Regions from separate parts of the Thauera mechernichensis genome, predicted to be linked through region 4. Evidence: predicted binding sites of a transcription regulator. Region 4 holds the regulator's gene; each other region holds the start of a gene.
The links. The regulator sigma-54, encoded in region 4, starts transcription at its own class of promoters, with help from an activator protein. The targets are predictions, from matches to a motif close to TGGCACGCTTNCTGCTNA.

Region 1 (5,128 bases), on a different contig from region 4:
GTTGCGGTCAGTCCGCCAGGAAACCCCGCGTCCGCAGCGCGGCCTCGATTCCGCGCAGGGCGGCGATCCCGCTCATCGGCAGGGATACGCCGCGGTCGGCGGCGGTCGAAGCATCGTCGGGGTTGATGCGGATGAGGGGTGTTCCCTGTTGTTCGCCGAACAGGCGTACGGATGGCACGGCCGTGCCTGCGCCGATCTCGATCACCAGCAGCCGGTCGAGTGAGCTGCGCCAGCTGGCGTAGCGAGCGTATTGGTGCTGCGTCCGGGTGTCGATCCAGTCGGCGTCGCCGAACATCAGGATGTTCGGTCGCGCAAGGCCCTTGCACCAGGGGCAGACGGGAGCCGCGTTGAGGAGCAGGCAGGCTGCCTCGTCAACCTCGGGCTCGAAGTCGTCGGCCGGCCACACCTTGCCCCGGCAGCCTGTCATGCATTGCAGGTGATGAATCGAGCCGTGGCACTCGACGATGTGCCGTGGGTCGAAACCCGCCTTCTGGAAGTGGCCGTCGACGTTGCTGGTGAAGATGCGGGCGCCAGCAGGCAGTTGGCTTGCGATCGACTTCAGGATGCCGAAGGCGGGCCCCGGTGTGGTTTGTCGGTATAGCCGCAAGCGGTGGCCGTAGAAGCCCCAGGCCAGCCGTGGGTGGGTGCGGAAGGCGGCCGGGTTTGCGATCTCGGCGAACTGCAGGCGAGCGCGGCCAAGCGCCGGGTAGGCGCGCCACAATCCGCCGCTGCCGCGAAAATCCGGTAGGCCTGAGTCGACCCCCAGCCCCGCGCCAGCGGTGATCAGCAGGCCGTCTGCCTGCGCGATCAGGTCCGCGCAGCGGGAGAACTCCTCTGTCCAGTCTGTTTCCATCGTTTTCTCCACGAGGCGCCATTGTGGGGCTTGCGGTGGGCGCCGGGGCAGGCAGGCGCATGCGCCGTGGCCTGGTTGCCGCATGGCTGTGGCGATTCATCTGCCTGTAACGCACACAGGGCCATGCATCGGCGCAGAGGCGGATTAACATGGCGGCTTGTGTGCGCTGCAACTGCCTGGATACCTTCCCGATGCTGCTCGATACCTGGATCTCCTTCCTCGTTGCCTGCTGGGTCATCAGCCTCAGCCCTGGCGCGGGCGCCGTGGCGTCAATGTCTTCCGGCCTGAACTACGGCTTCCGCCGCGGTTACTGGAATGCCCTTGGGCTGCAGCTTGCGCTGGTGCTCCAGATCGGCATTGTCGCCACTGGCTTGGGGGCGGTGCTGGCTGCGTCCGAGCTTGCCTTCTCGGTCATCAAGTGGTTCGGCGTCGCCTATCTGGTGTACCTGGGCTGGAAGCAGTGGGTGGCACCGCCCGCGGCGGTGGCGGTCGAGTCGGGCGATGCCGCTCATGGGCGGCCATGGCCGCTGGTGATGAGAGGCTTCATCGTCAATGCCAGCAATCCGAAGGCGATCGTGTTCATCCTCGCGGTGTTGCCGCAGTTCCTCGACCCGGCGCGTCCGCTGCTGGCGCAATACCTGATCCTCGCAGCCACCATGATCACGGTCGACCTGGTCGTCATGGCAGGCTATACCGGCCTCGCCGCGCGCGTGCTGCGCCTGCTGCGCGAGCCGCATCAGCAGCGTCTGCTCAACCGCAGTTTCGGCGGCCTGTTCGTGGCGGCGGCACTGCTGCTGGCGACCGTCCGGCGCGCCGGGCATGCGGCACCGGGGCCTTAACGGCTGGAGGGGTGGGTGTCGGATTTATTTACATCCCATGCCATGGTTATGGTTTCAGCTTATCCATAATTCATTTAATACAAAGGCATGTGTCGTGCAGATGCGCCGGGAATGAAATTTGCATTATGTGTCGTCGCGCCGTGCTTCACCCGAGGGGGTGGATTCGGTGTCATTCGATGCTAATTTCATGAGAGGCCTTGCACACATGAACCTCCTGCCCAGCACCGCACGGGTCGCCGTTGCGTCCGTGCTCACCACGGTCACGCTCGGGGCGATGCCCACCCTGGCGCACGCCCTCGTGCTCGAGATCGACGCGAGTCAGAGTTCGGTCACTTACAGTCCGGGGGGCTTTCCGCTCTGCGACCCGGACGGCAACTGCGGTGTCTTGCCGCCGCCGCAGACCTTCGCGCTCTCCGGCAGCTTCAAGCTCCAGCAGGAGACCGTGTTCGTGACCACATCCCTCTTTCCGCCCGACGGCTATGAGCGGCAGCAGATCCGCTTTGAGACGCCGGTGATCGAGAGTGGTGGTGCGTCTGCACTCGGGTTTGACTTCCCGACTTACTTCGCCGTGCTCTCGGGCGAGGATTTCGTGGCCAACGAGAATCCGTGCACATGGTTTCCGTCTACCGGGGGCTGCTGGTCGATGGGGGCCTTCGGCAGCTATGCCGGTACATTCAATGGTACGACCTTGTCGATGACAGGTACGGACTACGTGGGCGACTTCTTCCCCAGCAGGTTCGACTTCACCTTGGTTGCGCGGGCGGTTGGCGTTTCGACTGTGCCCGAGCCCGGCACGCTCGCATGCCTTGCGATTGGCGTGCTCGGATTGGGTGCGATGCGCAGGCGTCCGGCACCCCTGAACGTCTGATGCCTTAGCCGGCGGGGGCGCGCTCGCCCGCGCGTCTCCGCTGCAGCCCCGAAAGGCGTTGGCTGGCTTCAGCGCCGTGGGGCGTCCAATTCATCGAAGAGCCATTCCTGGAAGCTGCGGATCTTGGGCAGCTCGGCGCGCGACTTGAGCAGGTTGAAGGTGTAGCCCTGCACCTTGGGGCCAGCCAGGCCAAAGGGTGCGACGAGGCGGCCGGTTTCCAGTTCGCGTTGCACCAGCAGCAGGCTCTCCAGGCACACGCCCAAACCGTCCACTGCAGCGCTGATGGCCATGAACGAGCGGTCAAAGCGCAGGCCGCGTGAGATGTCGAGCTTGACTTTGCGGTGCTGGCGCATCCAGTCGCGCCAGCTCACCAGGCAGACCTCGCTATGGATCAGCGTGTGGAGGGCGAGGTCCTCGGGGCTGCGGATGGGGTGTTCGCCCTCGAGCAGCGCGGGCGCACACAGCGGCACGATGGTCTCGGCGGGGAAGCTCAGCACCATGGTGCCTGCCGGCTGCAGGCGGCGCATGCCGTAGCGGATGTCGATGTCGACCGCTCCCGAGACGAGGTCGACCGCGTCGGTCGATGCGTTGAGCCGCACGTCGACGTCCGGGTTCAGCGAGCTGAAGCGAGCCAGCCGCGGCATCAGCCACTGGGTGGCAAAGCTGGGGGTGGAGTGCACCGTCAGGATGTCGATCTTTTCCGTCCGTCCCAGTTCGCGAGTTGCCAACTCAATGCGCGAGAAAGCTGCCGACACCTCTTCGGCATAGCGCCGCCCGGCGTCCGTTAGCACCACCGCCCGATGTACGCGATGAAAGAGCTGAACGCCGAACTGCTCTTCCAGCTGCTTGACCTGATGGCTTATTGCAGACGGCGTGACGAAGAGTTCGTCTGCTGCAAGCGCGAAGGAGGACAGCCGCGCGGCGGCCTCGAATGCCTGAATGGCCTTGAGGGAAATTCGATTGTGCATCGCGGCATTCACATGAGATCAATTCATCTATAGGCCCATAAATATTCGTTTGAGGCCGATAAATCAAGCGAATAAGCTTTCCCTCACTCGCTGGACGCCCTTCATTGGCTGCCGGCAGGGCCGGGGCGATGGGTCTCTGGCCGAGCGAAACGAATCTGCCTGGCGCCCCTGCGTTGCCGGGTTCAAGTCAAGGAGAACTGCGTGCAAACAAGTCTTACCGAGGACTACGCCCGGGTCGCCGAAAGCGCCTACCGCATCCGCCGCTTTGCGTTGCGGATGGGCGAGGTGCAGGGCCAGGGCTATGTCGGCCAGGCGCTGGGTTACGCCGACGTGCTGGCGACGGCCTACTGCCATGCGATGAACTTCCGTGCCGACGACCCGGAGTGGGAGGGCCGTGATCGCTTCCTGCTGTCGCATGGTCACTACGCCATCGCCTTCTACGCCGCGCTGATCGAGGCCAGGATCATCCCCGAGGACGAGCTCGAGACCTATGGCAGCGATGACAGCCGGCTGCCGATGTCGGGCATGGCGACCTACACGCCGGGCATGGAGATGTCGGGTGGCTCTCTTGGCCAGGGGCTGCCGATCGCTGTGGGCATGGCGCTGGGCCTGCGCCTGAAGGGCAATCCCGCTTTTGTTTACAACTCGATGTCGGACGGCGAGCTCGACGAGGGTTCGACCTGGGAAGCAGCGATGGGTGCAGCCCATCACGGCCTCTCCAACCTGATCTGCCTGGTCGACATCAACAACCAACAGGCCGACGGCCCCTCGACCAAGGTGATGGGCTTCGAGCCCCTCGCCGACAAGTGGGCATCCTTCGGCTGGCATGTGCAGCGTGTCGATGGCAACGACCTGGCTGCCGTGATCGCTGCCTTCGACACCGCACGCAGGCTGACCGAAGCCAGGCCGCGGGTGATCCTCTTCGACACCCTGATGGGCAAGGGGGTGCCCTTCCTCGAGACTCGCGAGAAGAACCACTTCATCCGTGTCGATCCGCCCGAATGGCAGCAGGCCATCGACATCCTCGACCAAGCCCAGGGAGCTGCACGATGAGTACCACCACCGCCAAGAAGCCGCGCCTGACAACCTCGGCGATGATTGCCTCGATCGCCTCCGAGGGCCAGCGCGTCAAGGCTGCCCCGTTCGGCAAGGCCCTCGTCGAACTGGCCATGCAGCGCCGGGACATCGTCGGCCTTACCGCCGACCTCGCCAAGTACACCGACCTCCACCTGTTCGCCCAGGCCTGCCCCGAGCGCTTCTTCCAGATGGGCATGGCCGAGCAGCTGCTGATGGCCTCGGCGGGCGGCATGGCCAAGGAGGGCTTCGTGCCCTTCGCCACCACGTACGCGGTATTCGGCACCCGTCGCGCCTTCGACTTCGTGCACCAGGTGATCGCCGAGGAGAACCTCAACGTCAAGATGTGCTGCGCGCTGCCCGGCCTCACCACCGGCTACGGCCCCAGCCACCAGGCGACCGAGGACATCGCGCTGATGCGCGGCATTCCCGGCATGACCATCATCGACCCTTGCGACGCCCTCGACATCGAGCAGGCCGTGCCCCAGATCGCTGCCCACAACGGCCCGGTCTATATGCGCCTGCT
Region 2 (5,128 bases), on a different contig from region 4:
GGCGGTGTACGCCTGAGCCTCTATAACGGACTCGCCGACGACGCGGTGGCGGCGCTCGCAGGCCTGCTGAGCGGCTTCGCCTGCAGCGAGGCTGGCCGGTGCCACCAGGCACCTTGAGTGACGCGTGGATGACGCTTCCGGCCCTGAGTCCACGCGCTTTGCGCACACGCTGGTCGCTACTGCGGCTGGCGCGTCATGGGGTTGAGTCGGCCGAGTTGGTTGCGCGCGCCGACGGCGTCGTGCATGGCCGAGGCATGACTGCGTCCGTGGTCGAGGTGATGGGGTTGCGGTTCGGTTCGCCGCTGCTGCTCGCGGCCGGCTTCGACCGCCATGGCGTGCTGCTGGAGAATGCGTCGCGACTCGGTCTGGGCGCCGTCGAAACGGGGAGCCTGCGGACATCGTCAGCCTGTCCGTCGCCCCGTGTGCGGGTGGCTGCGGCGCGCCGGCATGTGGCAGCAGGCGGCGGCCGGATGGGTGTCTGCCTGCATGGTCTGAGTCTGCTCGTACCGCGTCTTGAAGGGAGGGGCGACACCAGGCGCGGAGGGTGCGCGCTGGAACGGCTGCAAGCCCTTTTTGCAGCCTGCCATGCCACGGCCGACTATGTCGTGCTGAACCCGGGGCGCAGTGGCGCCACCCCAGCCCAGTGCGTCGAGTTGCTGGCTGCACTGGCCGAGGTGCGCGACCGCCTGGCGCGTCCCATCCGCCTCGCCCTCGTGGCCAAGCTGCCTGCGCCCTGGCTGGCTGCTGCGGGGGGCGTGCGCTGGGCACACCAATTGATCGACGCGGGTGCGGATGGCCTTCTGCTGTCGGCTGAAGGGGATTCGATGCCAGCGGCGCTTCGCATCGCCAGGGTCGCTGCGGAAGTGGGCGAGCGCACGGCCCTGATCAGCGTGGGGGGTATCGGCTCTGTGCGCGAGGCGGCTGCGCGTCTGGCTGCGGGAGCCGACCTGGTGCAGGTGCATCGCGCCCTGATCGCTGCGCCGCGACGTGCGCTGTCCCTGAGCCTGGGCATCGCCGGGCTGGGTGTGCGGCGGGGGCGTTGGCAGGGCGCCTGTACGGGGTCTTGCGCGCAAGGCTGAGGTCGGCGGCGGCTGTCGCGTGCGGGTATGGCCGGGCGTGACGCGTGCATTGCACGGTTGTTGCTTGTAGTCTCTCCGCCTTCTGGCCTGCCAACAGCCCTTTGCTGGAACCGCTCATGAACTCGACGCTTGCCTTCCTCGCCGCTGCCCGACAGTGCGAGATCCACGACCTCGAACACCTTGCCCGCAGTTGCGACCTCGTCCAGGCCGTGAGCGAACTCGTGCATCGGCTGCAGGGCGAGCGTGGCGCTTCCAACCTGTTCCTGGCTTCCGGTGGCGAGGTGTTCGTCTCCCAGCGCGAAGCCTGCGTTGCCCTCAGCGCCCAAGCAGAGGCCGCACTGCGCAGCTGGCTCGCTCAGGTCGAGGGCGGACAGGATGCGCCCATCGTGGCAGTGCCCGGTGGTGCAAGGCTGTTCACGCGGATTGCGGTGGCGCTGCATGCGCTCGACGGCTTGGCCGAACTGCGTGCAGAGGTCGCTGCCCGGCGCTGCAAGGCCGCAGATGCCACGCTGCGTTTCAACCGCATGGTTGCAGCCTTGCTGGCGCTCGTGTTCGAGGCGGCCGATGTCGCGGCCGATCCGGCAGTGTCACGCTTGCTGGTGGCGCTGTTCAACCTCATGCAAGGCAAGGAGCATGCAGGTCAGGAGCGTGCGGCCGGCGCCGCGGCGTTCGCGGCGGGTGCGGCGGCTGCGAGCACGGCGGCCGCTGGCGGCCAGGACCTGCTCCACCTGATCGATGCCCAGGAGGCCTGCCTCGAGCGCTTCGAGGCCTTCTGTCCGACTGAACTGCTCGGCACCTGGGCTCAGGCCAAGGCCGCGATGCCGATGGGCGAACTCGAACGCATGCGGCGCAGGTTGCTGGCTGCCGCCCAGGGCGCGATGCTCGATCCCGCGCAGGCACAGGCCTGGTTCGCCTGCTGCTCGCAGCGCCTGGAGCTGATTCGTGACACCGAGGCGGCGCTTGCGCAGGGCTTGCGCGCCGCCTGCCTGCAGCGCATCGCCGCCTTGCAGGCCGATCCGGACGATCCGCAAAGCCTGTTGCGCGCACTCGCAGCACAGCCCGAGCCGGTGTCGCCGAGCGGTGTGCTGCCCACGGAGGATGGGGTGGAGGCCCTCGGGCCGCGCCTGCGGCGTTCGATTGTAGATGCCTTGCATGCGCAGGCGCAGCGTCTGCAAGCGATGAACGACGAGCTGGCTGCGGTACGCACTGCGCTCGACGAGCGCAAGCTCATCGAGCGCGCCAAGGGGGAGCTGATGCGGCACCAGGGCCTGGCCGAGGATGAGGCCTATCGCCTGCTGCGCCGGACCGCGATGAACCAGGGGCGGCGTCTGGTGGATGTGGCCCAGGCCGTGCTGGCGATGTCCGACCTGCTTCCGCCGCGTAGCTGAACCTGCGTGTTGCGTAAGGCGTCCGGCCTGCGGGGGTACTCGTGGTGCGCAACGCACTGCGGCTGTGCGCCATGTCCATCTGTTGCACTGCAGCAGTGCGTGGATGTATGACTCGGCACTCCATTAGTCTTGCTTCAAGTCCATGATTTAAAAAAGATAGGGGCCTTATTCCAGAGCTGGCACGAGTCCTGCAATAGCTTGATCGAGGCGAAACCAAAGGCGGTTCGAGACTCAAGGCGCAGCCCGGCGGCTGTCGCATCCCGGACAAAGGCGTCCATCCATTGCCAATACCAATTGGGCAGGGATGGGCGCCTTGTTGCTTTCAGTGGTTCATAGTCAGGAGTCGATCATGGGCAGCAAGACAATCAAGCAGGCAGCGGTCAGTCGTCGTCACTTCATCCGCGGTGCCATGGCGCTCGGCGGCGCAGCGATGATGGGCGGACTGTGGACAGGTACGGCGCGGGCTGCGGGGGGCGCGCTCGAGACAAAGAAGGCCAAGCTCGGCTTCATCGCGCTCACCGACGCCGCGCCGCTCTTCGTCGCCGACGAGAAGGGCTTCTTCGCCAAGCACGGCATGACCGAGGTCGAGGTGCTCAAGCAGTCGTCCTGGGGCACCACGCGCGACAACCTGGTGCTGGGCTCGCAGCGCAACGGCATCGACGGCGCCCACATCCTCACCCCCATGCCCTACCTGATCAGCAGCGGGGCGATGACGGCCAACAACGTGCAGGTGCCGATGTACATCCTTGCCCGCCTGAACCTGGCCGGGCAGTGCATCTCGGTGGGCAACGAGTACAAGGATCTCAAGGTCGGCACCGACACCACCGTGTTCAAGGACGCGCTCGCCGCCAAGCGCGCCAGCGGCAAGGCGGTCAATGCGGCGATGACCTTCCCCGGCGGCACCCACGACATGTGGATCCGCTACTGGCTGGCCGCCGGCGGCATCGACCCCACGCGCGACATCTCGACCATCGTCGTGCCGCCGGCGCAGATGGTGGCCAACATGAAGGTCGGCAGCATGGACACCTTCTGCGTGTGCGAGCCGTGGAACCGCCAGCTCATCAACCAGGGCATCGGCTACACCGCCAACACCACCGGCGAGTTGTGGCACAACCACCCCGAGAAGGCCTTCGCCATGCGCGCCGATTATGTCGACGCACATCCGAACTCGACCAAGGCGCTGATCAAGGCGGTGATGGAGGCGCAGATGTTCTGCGAAGACCCGGCCAACCGTGAGGAAGTGGCGCGCATCTGTGCCAAGCGGCGCTGGATCAACGCCCCCTTCGAGGACATCGTCGACCGCATGCGCGGCGACTTCGATTACGGCACCGGTCGCGTGGTCGAGAACAGCCCGCAGCAGATGCGTTACTGGAAGGACCAGGCCTCCTACCCCTTCCAGAGCCACGACCTGTGGTTCCTCACCGAGAACATCCGCTGGGGCTACCTGCCGCGCGACTTCGACATGAAGGCCTGGGTGGGCAAGGTGAACCGCGAGGACCTGTGGCGCCAGGCCGCGCAGGAGCTGGGCGTGGCGGCGAGCGACATTCCGGCATCGACCTCGCGCGGGCTGGAAACCTTCTTCGACGGCAAGGTGTTCGACCCCGAGAACCCGATGGCCTACCTCGACAGCCTCGCCATCAAGACCGTGCGCAGCTGAGACCGAACCGACCGGGCCTGGACACAGGCCTGACATCCACAGGAGCCCGTCATGGACAACACCCATTCCATCGCCGCCCCGGCGCAGGCCAGCGCGCCGCCCTCCATGCTGCGCGTGCGCGCCGGTGCGGCCTACAGCCACTTCATGAACCACGTCCTGCCACCGCTGGTCGTCATCGGCCTGCTGTGCGCGGTGTGGGAGCTGCTGTGCTCGCGTCCCGGCGCGGCGCTGCCTGCACCCAGCCAGGTGGTCAACGAGACCTGGGAACTCATCACCCAGCCCTTTTTCGACAACGGCGGCAATGATGTCGGCCTGGCCTGGCAGATCCTCGCCAGCCTCGAGCGCGTGGCCTATGGCTACCTGCTGGCGGTGGTGGCCGGGGTGAGTCTTGGCGTGCTGGTGGGGCAATCGACCTGGGCGCTGCGCGGGCTCGATCCGCTGTTCCAGGTGCTGCGCACGGTGCCGCCGCTGGCCTGGCTGCCGATCTCGCTGGCCGGCTTCCAGGACAGCAACCCGTCGGCCATCTTCGTGATCTTCATCACCGCGATCTGGCCGATCATCATCAACACCTCGGTGGGCATCAGGAACATCCCCGAGGACTACCGCAACGTCGCCCGCGTCATCCGCCTCAATGGCGTCGAGTACTTCTGGAAGATCATGCTGCCGGCGGCCGCGCCCTACATCTTTTCCGGGCTGCGCATCGGGGTCGGCCTGTCCTGGCTGGCGATCATCGCCGCCGAGATGCTGATCGGCGGCGTGGGCATCGGCTTCTTCATCTGGGATGCGTGGAACTCGTCGCTGGTCAGCGACATCATCCTCGCCCTCGTCTATGTCGGCATCGTCGGCTTCCTGCTCGACCGCATGGTCGCCTGGGTCGGCAAGCGCGTCACCCGTGGCACCAGTCCCGCTTAAGGAGCCTATGATCATGAGCCAGCCCTATCTCAGCATCTCCCGCGTCGACATGGACTTCAGCCGTGGCGGCGTCACCAACCCTGTCCTCCGGG
Region 3 (5,128 bases), on a different contig from region 4:
CTCGCGCGCTGGCACGACTACCGGCTCGGTGCACTCAGCGACGACCTGATCGCGGCAGTGATCGTCACCATCCTGCTGGTACCGCAGAGCCTGGCCTACGCCATGCTTGCCGGCCTGCCGCCGGTGGTCGGCGTGATGGCGAGCCTGCTGCCGATCGTCGCCTACGCCGCCTTCGGCTCCAGCAGCAGCCTCGCCGTGGGGCCGGTGGCGGTGCTGGCGATGATGACGGCGCAGGCGGTCGGCGGCGTCGCCGCCGCGCATCAGATCACGCCGCACCTGGCGGCACTGGTACTGGCGCTGGAGATGGCGGCGGTGTTTCTCATCGCCGCGCTGTTCCGCCTCGAGACGCTGGCGGCGCTGCTCGGCACGCCGGTGCTGCACGGCTTCATCACCGGTGCCGCGCTGGTGATCGCGATCGGCCAGCTCCCCGCACTGCTGGGGGTGCAGGCCGGCGGCAGCACGGTGCTCGCACTGTGGCAGTCGCTCGCGGACGCCAGTCATCCACTGCCCCATATGACCACCGCACTCATCGGCCTGCTGGCGCTGGCGATGCTGTGGGCCCTGCGCCGGCACGGCAGCCCCGTGCTGCAAGGCCTGGGTTTCAGGCCCCGGACCGCCCAGCTGCTGGCGCGTACCGCGCCCATCGTCGTGGTCGCGGCTTCGATCGCCTGGGTCGCCGGCTTCCCGCGGTTGAACGAGGGAGTCGCCCTGTCCGGCGCCGTCAGCCTTGGCGAGGGCCTGGTATTCCCGATGCCGTGGACGGCGCCGTTGCCGGTGTGGCGGGAGCTGCTTGCCCCTGCGGTACTGCTGGGACTGGTGGCGTATGTCGAGAGCCTCGCCGTCGCCGAGGCCCTCGGCGCACGCCGCGGCGAGAAGGTGTCGCCCCGGCGCGAACTCTTCGGCCTGGCGGCGGCCAACGCCGCGGCCAGCGTGTCCGGCGGCATGCCGGTTACCGGCGGCTTCGCGCGCAGCATCGTCAACTTCGACGCCGGCGCGCGCACGCGCATGGCCGGCGTATGGACCGCGCTCTTCCTTGCGCTCGCAATCGCGCTGCTGGGCGACGTGCTGCATTACCTGCCGCGCGCGGTGCTCGCGGCGACCATCGTCATTGCCGTGCTGTCGCTGGTGGATTTCGCGCCCTTCGTGCTGGCGTGGCGCTACTCGCGCACCGAGTTCGCCCTGATGCTGATGGTAGCGGTGCTGACACTGACGGTGGGCGTGGAGGAGGCTTTGCTCGCCGGTGTGGTTGGCGCCATCGGCCTGCTGCTGCAGCGCACCGCCCGCCCCCACTGGACCGAGGTCGGGCGCCTGGCCGGCACCGACGTATTCCGCAACGTCAATCGCTTCGAGGTAGAGACGCTGCCCGAGGTCCTGTCGATCCGGGTCGATGAGAGTCTGGTGTTCACCAACTCACGCTGGATCTCCGAGACGCTGTCGTCTGCCCTGGCGCGCCGCCCGAACCTGCGCCACGTGGTGCTGATGATGAGCGGGGTCAATGGCATCGACCTCACCGGCCTAGAGGTCCTGATGCAGCTAGATCGCGAACTGCGCGCCAAGGGCCTGCAGCTGCATTTCTCGGAACTGAAAGGTCCGGTGCGGGACCGCCTGGACCGGACCGGGGTGACAGCGTGGCTGTCGGGCCGCATCTTCATGACCCAGGCCGAAGCCTTCAACACCCTCGCCAGAAACTGTTGCAGCGCCCACTGACGCGGGCGCAATGCAGGCCGTGACGCAGCCACTGCGGCCTGCGTCCGCCTAGCTGGCGTCGCGCGCGTGATCGTGCGCCACTGCGGGCTTCTCCACGCCCCGCGAGCAGGCACAAGTGCTGACAGCGTTCCGTGACGCCGCGCTCTGGCGCACAACCTTCCATCGCTGCCACTTTGACACTTCCAGGGTGCACGAACTGCCACATCTGCAGACAGCAGCAGTGACAGCCCTCTCCCCTGAGCAAGGGATCTACCCGCAAGTGCCTTGATTCAACTCAAATCCAGCCCATTCGGCGACGCTGGCACGGGACTTGATAAGCAACCCCTTATCAAAGGGAGTTCCGCATGAACCTGCCAGATCAAGGCCTGCTGCGCCATCTCGTCGTCGTCGTACTGATCAAGCTCGCGCTGATCACGGCGCTGTGGTGGGCCTTCATCCGCGACGCACGCGTATCGGTCGACAGCTCGACCATGGCCGCACAGGTTTCCCGCTCAACTCCGCCATCGCATCGACCACCTCCTGGAGAAACCCATGGTCAGTGAGCAACTCGTCGACCTGTCGCGGCTGCAGTTCGCAGCCACGGCGATGTACCACTTCCTCTTCGTGCCGCTCACGCTCGGCATGGTGTGGATGCTGGTCATCATGGAAAGCGTCTATGTCATGACCGGCAAGACGATCTACAAGGACATGACCCGCTTCTGGGGCAAGCTCTTCGGCATCAACTTCGCACTGGGCGTCACCACCGGCATCACGCTGGAGTTCCAGTTCGGCACCAATTGGGCCTACTACTCGCACTACGTGGGCGACATCTTCGGCGCACCGCTGGCAATCGAGGGGCTGATGGCCTTCTTCCTCGAGTCGACCTTCATCGGCCTGTTCTTCTTCGGCTGGGACCGCCTGTCGCGCCAGCAGCACCTGCTGGTGACGATCCTGATGGCGGTGGGCACCAACCTGTCGGCGCTGTGGATCCTGATCGCCAACGGCTGGATGCAGAACCCGGTGGGTTCCGAGTTCAGTTACGAGACGATGCGCATGGAGCTCACCGACTTCTGGGCGGTGGTGTTCAACCCGGTGGCACAGGGCAAGTTCGTGCATACGGTGTCGGCGGGCTACGTGACCGGCGCCATGTTCGTGCTGTCGATCTCGGCCTGGTACCTGCTGCGCGGGCGCGACGTGGAGTTCGCCAAGCGCTCGTTCCGCATCGCGGCGGCCTTCGGCTTCGCCTCGATCTGCTCGGTGATCGTGCTCGGCGACGAATCCGGCTACGCCCTGGGCGAAGCGCAGCAGACCAAGCTCGCCGCGATGGAGGCGATGTGGGAGACCGAGCCCGCGCCGGCCAGCTTCAACGTCATCGCCGTGCCCAACGAAGCCGAGATGAAGAACGACTTCGCGATCCACATCCCCTGGGTGATGGGCCTGATCGGCACGCGCTCGCTCGACAAGGAGCTGCCCGGTCTCAACCAGATCTATGCACTGAATCGCGAGCGCGTGACGGTGGGCGTTGAGGCGGTGAAGCTGCTCGAGGCGCTGCGCAAGAACCCGCAGGACGCTGCACTGCGTGAGGCCTTCGACAAGGTCAAGGCCGACCTCGGCTTCGGCCTGTTGCTGAAGAAGTACGTGGTGTCGATGGACGACGTCACCCCCGAGCTGATCGACCGCGCCGCGCGCGACACCCTGCCCAAGGTGGCGCCGCTGTTCTGGACCTTCCGCATCATGGTGGCGTTGGGCTTCGCGATGCTGGCGCTGTTCGGCCTGGCGCTGTGGTACTCGATCAAGGGCGACTTCGCCCAGCGGCCGTGGCTGCTCAAGTGGGCGCTGTGGTTCCTGCCGATGCCGTGGCTGGCCTGCGAGATGGGCTGGTTCGTGGCCGAGTACGGCCGCCAGCCGTGGACGATCTACGGCGTGCTGCCCACCCACCTCTCGGTGTCCACGCTGACGGTGGAAAGCCTGTACGGCTCGCTCGCCGGCTTCGTCGGTTTCTACACCCTGCTGCTGATCGTCGAGATGGTTCTGATGATCAAGTTCGCCCGCCAGGGCCCCGGTAGCCTGGGTACCGGCCGCTACATGAACGAAACCCAGCACGCCCATGCCTGATCCCGGAGCGCACATCATGATCCTCGACTACCCCACCCTCAAAATCATCTGGTGGCTGCTGGTGGGCGTGCTGCTCGTCGGCTTCGCCATCATGGACGGCCACGACATGGGCGTGGGCACGCTGCTGCCCTTCGTCGGCCAGAACGACGAGGAGCGCCGCGTCGTCATCAACACCGTCGGCCCGCACTGGGACGGCAACCAGGTGTGGTTCATCACCGGCGGCGGTGCCATCTTCGCCGCCTGGCCGATCGTCTATGCCACAGCCTTCTCGGGCTTCTACTGGGCGATGCTGGCGGTGTTGTGGGCGCTCTTCTTCCGCCCGGTGGGCTTCGACTACCGCAGCAAGATCCACAACGCCGCCTGGCGCAGCACCTGGGACTGGGGGCTCTTCATCGGCGGTGCAGTGCCGCCGCTGATCTTCGGCGTGGCCTTCGGCAACCTGCTGCAAGGCGTGCCCTTCCACTTCGACGACACCCTGGTATCCCACTACACCGGCAGTTTCTGGGGCCTGCTCAACCCCTTTGCGCTGCTCGCCGGCGTGGTGAGCACGGCGATGATCACCTTCCACGGCGCGATCTACCTCGCACACCGCACCGAGGGCGACATCCAGCGCCGTTCGATCACCGCCGCGCTGATCTTCGGCACGCTGATGCTGGTCGGCTTCACCGCCGCAGGACTGTGGATCGCCAACGGCGGCTTCGGCTACGCCATCACCTCTGCGGTGGACACCGCGGCGCTGCCCAACCCACTCGCCAAGACGGTCGAACTGCAGCCCGGCGCCTGGCTGGCCAACTATGGCAAGGCGCCGCTGACGATGCTGGTGCCGGCGCTGGGCTACGTCGGCGGCATCGCCGCGCTGCTGCTGGTGTGGAAGGGCCGCACCCTAGCCGCCTTCGTCGCCTCGTCGTTCGCCATCGTGGGCGTGATCGGCACCGCCGGCGTGTCCATGTTCCCCTTCGTGATGCCCTCCTCCACCGTGCCGGGTGCCAGCCTCACCGTATGGGATGCGGTCTCCAGCCATCGCACGCTGGGCATCATGTTCTGGGCCACACTGATCTTCATGCCGATCATCGTTGCCTACACCAGCTGGGCCTACAGCGTGATGGCAGGCAAAGTCACCGCAGCCTACATCCGCGAGAACGAGCACTCCGCATACTGAGCGCGCACACGAAACAAGGAGAACGACATGTGGTATTTCGCCTGGGTCCTGGGCATCGGCTTCGCCGTGCTGCTGGCCATCCTCAACGCCCTGTGGGGCGAAAATGAACAGGCGCGCGAAGAGGCGCGCGCCGACGCACTGCGACAGCCCCGTCTCGACGCCGATCCG
Region 4 (5,128 bases):
CGAGGTCGACCACCACATTGGACAGTGGCAGGAGTTGGGATATCAGGCTCATTCGCTGGAGGGTTCGCGCAATATCGCAGGCATTCCGGTCGCAGGGTGCGACCGGCCGTCCCGGGGCATGCTGGCGCCGCGTCTTGGAAACGGGCGCATTATAACCATACCCCGGACGTGGGGCTGAAACGAAAGCGTCAGGCTTCGGGGGCCTGGTGCTTGATCGTCTCGTGGTTGTGGTCGGCCAGTTTCTGCTTGTACTTCTGCACCTGGCGGTCGAGCTTGTCGGTCATCGCGTCGATGGCCGCGTACAGGTCGGCATCATCGCTTTCGACGAAGATGTCCTTGCCGCGCACGTGCAGGGTGACCTCGGCCTTCTGCTTGAGCTTCTCGACCGAGAGGATCACCGCGACACTGGTGACGTTGTCGAAGTGACGGATGACGCGATCAAGCTTGGAGGTGACGTAGTCGCGAATGGCCGGAGTGACTTCGACGTGGCGCCCGGTGATGTTGAGATTCATGTTGACTCCTGTTTTTGTCAGATGGATTTGCGCAGGCTGACCGGCGGGATATTGAGGGATTCGCGATACTTGGCGATCGTGCGCCGTGCGACCACGATACCCTGCTGGCCAAGGACTTCGGCAATCTTGGCGTCGGACAGCGGTTTCTTGCTGTCCTCGGCGTCGACCAGTTGGCGAATCAGCGCGCGAATCGCCGTGGACGAGGCCGCTCCACCGGTGTCGGTGGCGACGTGACTACCGAAGAAATACTTGAGTTCGAACACCCCGCGCGGACTCGCCATGTACTTCTGCGTGGTCACGCGCGACACGGTGGACTCGTGCAGCTCGAGTTGGTCCGCGATCTCCCGGAGGGTGAGTGGTCGCATTGCCACCTCCCCATGATCGAAGAACTGCCTCTGCTGGTCAACGATGGCCTGGGACACCCGGAGGATGGTGTCGAAGCGCTGCTGCACGTTCTTGATCAGCCAGCGTGCCTCCTGCAACTGTCCGCTCAGGCCGCCACCCTGGCCGCGGTTCTGCTGCAGCAGGCTGGCATACAGGCGGTTGATGCGCAGACGCGGCATTGCCTCCTGGTTCAGGCTGACCGTCCACCGCCCGCGCAGCTTGCGTACGACCACATCCGGCAGTACGTAGCGCGTCTCGGCGTTCGAGTAACGCGAGCCGGGGTGGGGGTCGAGGCTGCAGATCAGGGCATGGGCGGCGCGCAGGGCTTCGTCGTCGCAGCCGGTCAGCTTCTTGAGCTTGACGAAGTTGCGCTCGGCGAGCAGCTCGAGGTGCTTGTCGACGATCTCGAGCGCGAGCGTGCGCGTCGCCGAAGCCGGCAGGGTACGGAGCTGCAGCGACAGGCATTCGCTGGGGCTGCGCGCGCCGATGCCTGCGGGCTCGAGGTTCTGTACGTGGCGCAGCGCGATGTTCAGGTCATCGACATCGACGTCGGCGTCGTCCGGAAGCAGTTCGAGGAGCTCATCGAGCGGCTGGTGAAGGTAGCCGTCGTCATCCAAGGCTTCGATGATGAAGCGCACGAGGGCGCGGTCGCGGTCTGACAGCGGCGACAGCGACACCTGCTGGTCGAGATGGTCACGCAGGGAGACGCCAGCCGCCTGCAGTTCCTGGTAATCGACGTCGTCGTCGTCCTCGCTGCGGCTCGATGCGCCGCTGCCGACATTGGACCAGTCCATGCCTTCGTCGGCGCTGCCATGGTCGGCATGGTCGCCGGCCTCGCTGTCCGCAGCGCTGGCTGGCGCCTCGGGGGTGTTTGCCTGTTGCTGTCTGGCCTCGTGCTCGGGGGGGCTGCCCGGTGGTAGCGGTGGTACGAACTCGACACCGTCGCCGTCGCTGCGCTCGAGCATCGGGTTCTCGAGCAGGAAGCGCTCGATCTCCTGGTTCAGCTCGATGGTCGACAGCTGCAGCAGCTTGATCGACTGCTGCAGCTGCGGCGTCAGGGTAAGGTGCTGGGAGAGCTTGAGCTGGAGGCTTGGTTTCATCGCTGTCGACGCGCGCGCGGATTCACAGGCGGAAATGCTCGCCCAGGTAAACCTGGCGCACCCTTTCGTTGTCGATGATCTCGGCCGGTTCGCCGCTTGCCAGTACCCGGCCCTCGCTGATGATGTACGCACGATCGCAGATGCCGAGCGTCTCGCGCACGTTGTGGTCCGTGATCAGCACGCCGATGCCGCGCTCCTTGAGGAAGCGGATGATCTTCTGGATGTCGATGACCGCGATCGGGTCGACCCCTGCGAAGGGTTCGTCGAGGAGGATCAGGCGCGGGTCGGTTGCAAGTGCGCGCGCGATCTCGCAACGTCGGCGCTCGCCGCCGGAGAGTGAGACGGCGGTGTTGTCGCGCAGGTGGTTGATGCCAAGCTCGAGCAGCAGTTCGTCGAGCCGGGTCTTCACCTGGTGCGCATCGAGCCCCTGGAGCTCGAGCACGGCACGGATGTTTTCGGCCACGGTGAGCTTGCGGAAGACGCTCATCTCCTGCGGCAGGTAGGACAGGCCCAGACGCGCACGGGCGTGGATCGGCAGGTGGGTGAGGTCGGTGCCGTCGAGGTTGATCTGGCCGCCGTCGGCACGGACCAAGCCTACGATCATGTAGAAACAGGTGGTCTTGCCGGCGCCGTTGGGGCCGAGCAGGCCGACGACCTCGCCCGAACCGACCTCGAAGCCGACGTCGTGGACCACGGTGCGCGCCTTGTAGCGCTTTTGCAGGCTGGAGACCTTAAGCAGACTCATCGCGGGGTTCTTTCAGCAGCTTGCGGATCAGTTCGGGTGCAAAGCCGCGGGTTTGCAGGAAACGGGCCTGGCGCGCCCATTCGCGCGCATCCGCCGGGGCCGCCTGGAAGCGGCTGCGCAGCACTGCGCGGGCACGCTCCAGTTCCGATTCTACGCACTCCGTGGCGAGTGTTGCCTCGATCAGTTCACGGTCGATCCCGCGCCGCGTCAGCTCGCTGCGCAGGCGGCTGCCGCCGAAGCGGTTGGCACGGGTGCGCACGTAGGCTTCGGCGTAGCGGCTGTCGGACTGCAGGCCGAGCTCGCCCATGCGCTCGATCACTGCCTGCACCTCGTCGGCCTCGCCGTGGGCGGCCAGCTTGCGCGCCAGCTCCGCGCGCGAGTGGTCGCGGCGGGCAAGATGGCGAAGCGCGCGTTCGCGCAGGCTGGGGGCGCCCATGGTGTCCTGGCTAGGCTCAGCTTTCCGTGGCCGTTGCCGGTGCCGCTGGCGGCAGTTCGGGCAGGCCGACGGCGACGCGGACCTTGTTTTCGATTTCGCGCGCAAGCGTCGGATTCGCACGCAGGAATTCGCGTGAGTTGTCCTTGCCCTGGCCGATCTTGTCGCCCTGGTAGGCATACCAGGCGCCGGACTTGTCGACGATCTTGTGTGTCACGCCCAGATCGATGATCTCGCCCTCGCGCGAGATGCCTTCGCCGTAGAGGATGTCGAAGTGGGCTTCCTTGAAGGGGGGCGAGACCTTGTTCTTGACGACCTTGACTCGGGTTTCGGAGCCGACCACCTCGTCGCCCTTCTTGATCGTGCCGGTGCGGCGGATGTCCATGCGCACGGAGGCATAGAACTTGAGTGCATTGCCGCCCGTGGTGGTCTCCGGGCTACCGAACATGACGCCGATCTTCATGCGGATCTGGTTGATGAAGATCACCAGCGTGTTGGTGCGCTTGATGTTGGCGGTGAGCTTGCGTAGCGCTTGCGACATCAGGCGCGCCTGCAGGCCGGGGAGCTGGTCGCCCATCTCGCCCTCGATCTCGGCCTTGGGGGTGAGCGCGGCGACCGAGTCGACGACGACCACGTCCACGCCGCCGGAGCGCACCAGCATGTCGGCGATCTCGAGCGCCTGCTCGCCGGTGTCGGGCTGCGAGATAAGCAGGTCCTGGATATTGACGCCAAGCTTCTCCGCGTAGCCGACGTCGAGCGCGTGCTCGGCGTCAATGAAGGCTGCCGTGCCGCCCAGCTTCTGCATCTCGGCGATCACCTGCAGGGTCAGCGTGGTCTTGCCCGAGGATTCCGGGCCGTAGATCTCGACGACCCGGCCGCGCGGCAGGCCACCGAGGCCGAGCGCGATGTCGAGGCCGAGCGAGCCGGTGGAGACGGTCTGGATGTCACGTTCGACGTTGCCGTCGCCCATGCGCATGATCGACCCTTTGCCGAACTGCTTTTCGATCTGGGAGAGCGCGGCGGCGAGGGCCTTGGCCTTGTTGTCGTCCATGGAGGTGCGTCCTGTGTGATTGGCGGATTATGGCACAAAGATTGCAGGCATGCGGACGGCCGCGCCTGATGCCGCTAGTTTAAGACGTGTATGGAAATACAGCAAACGGCGGAGTTGCTGAAGCGGACGGGGCAGGCTCGCGTCAGTGCGTCAGTGCAAGTACGCCCTGCAGTGCGCGGATCACGGTCTGTCTGCGCACGGCGCGACGATCGCCGGCGAATTGCAGGGTCAGGGCGCTTTGCTCGCCGGCGCGCAAGGCCCAGCCGATGCACACCGTGCCCACGGGCTTGGCCGGGCTGCCGCCGCTGGGGCCGGCAATGCCGGATACGGCGACGGCGACCGTGGCGATGCTGCGATCAAGTGCCCCGGCGGCCATCTCGCGAACGGTGGCCTCGCTGACCGCACCTTGGGTTGCGAGGGTGTGGGCGGATACGCCCAGCATGTCGATCTTGGCTTCGTTGGAGTAGGTGACGAAGCCGCGGTCGAACCAGGCCGAGCTGCCGCCGATCGCGGTAACGGCCTCTGCGATCCAGCCGCCGGTGCAGGACTCGGCGGTCGCCAACCGCCATCCGCGTGCGCCGAGCGCCTGGCCGACCTGTTGGGCGAGGGTGTCGAGTTCGGTGTCGGTCATGGCTTTACGCGCCGACGATGGCAACCAGGATGGCGAGTGCGAGCAGGGTATAGCCGGCCGCGACCAGGTCGTCGAACATCACCCCGAAGCCGCCCTTGAAACTGCGATCGGCCCAGCGTACGGGGGGCGGCTTGACGATGTCGAAGAAGCGGAACAAGGCCACCGCGACCGCCTGCCAGAGCAGGGTTGGCGGCGTGAAGGCCAGCACCAGCCAGGTGGCGACCATTTCGTCCCACACGATACCGCCGTGGTCGGGCACGCCGAGTGCGCGC

Region 1: the regulator sigma-54 is predicted to act here: its motif matches at 1,737-1,754, upstream of P7F68_RS12815 (PEP-CTERM sorting domain-containing protein).
Region 2: the regulator sigma-54 is predicted to act here: its motif matches at 2,645-2,662, upstream of P7F68_RS01060 (CmpA/NrtA family ABC transporter substrate-binding protein).
Region 3: the regulator sigma-54 is predicted to act here: its motif matches at 2,007-2,024, upstream of cydP (cytochrome oxidase putative small subunit CydP).

Annotation. Positions count from the first base shown of each region.
Region 1 is NZ_JARQZE010000008.1:151,633-156,760, reverse strand. Features, by position in the region: gene P7F68_RS12825 (SIR2 family NAD-dependent protein deacylase) at 8-853, opposite strand; gene P7F68_RS12820 (LysE family transporter) at 1,003-1,692, shown strand; gene P7F68_RS12815 (PEP-CTERM sorting domain-containing protein) at 1,898-2,560, shown strand; gene gcvA (transcriptional regulator GcvA) at 2,629-3,528, opposite strand; gene P7F68_RS12805 (transketolase) at 3,730-4,581, shown strand; gene P7F68_RS12800 (transketolase family protein) at 4,578-5,128, shown strand, end outside.
Region 2 is NZ_JARQZE010000001.1:203,575-208,702, reverse strand. Features, by position in the region: gene serC (3-phosphoserine/phosphohydroxythreonine transaminase) at 1-117, shown strand, start outside; gene P7F68_RS01070 (dihydroorotate dehydrogenase) at 129-1,079, shown strand; gene P7F68_RS01065 (nitrate regulatory protein) at 1,196-2,467, shown strand; gene P7F68_RS01060 (CmpA/NrtA family ABC transporter substrate-binding protein) at 2,817-4,124, shown strand; gene ntrB (nitrate ABC transporter permease) at 4,176-5,036, shown strand; gene P7F68_RS01050 (ABC transporter ATP-binding protein) at 5,044-5,128, shown strand, end outside.
Region 3 is NZ_JARQZE010000002.1:130,259-135,386, reverse strand. Features, by position in the region: gene P7F68_RS03515 (SulP family inorganic anion transporter) at 1-1,707, shown strand, start outside; gene cydP (cytochrome oxidase putative small subunit CydP) at 2,052-2,249, shown strand; gene P7F68_RS03505 (cytochrome ubiquinol oxidase subunit I) at 2,239-3,801, shown strand; gene cydB (cytochrome d ubiquinol oxidase subunit II) at 3,818-4,960, shown strand; gene cydX (cytochrome bd-I oxidase subunit CydX) at 4,988-5,128, shown strand, end outside.
Region 4 is NZ_JARQZE010000003.1:184,802-189,929, reverse strand. Features, by position in the region: gene ptsN (PTS IIA-like nitrogen regulatory protein PtsN) at 1-52, opposite strand, end outside; gene hpf (ribosome hibernation-promoting factor, HPF/YfiA family) at 189-512, opposite strand; gene P7F68_RS05875 (RNA polymerase factor sigma-54) at 530-1,996, opposite strand; gene lptB (LPS export ABC transporter ATP-binding protein) at 2,019-2,741, opposite strand; gene recX (recombination regulator RecX) at 2,728-3,177, opposite strand; gene recA (recombinase RecA) at 3,194-4,225, opposite strand; gene pncC (nicotinamide-nucleotide amidase) at 4,368-4,856, opposite strand; gene P7F68_RS05850 (phosphatidylglycerophosphatase A family protein) at 4,861-5,128, opposite strand, start outside.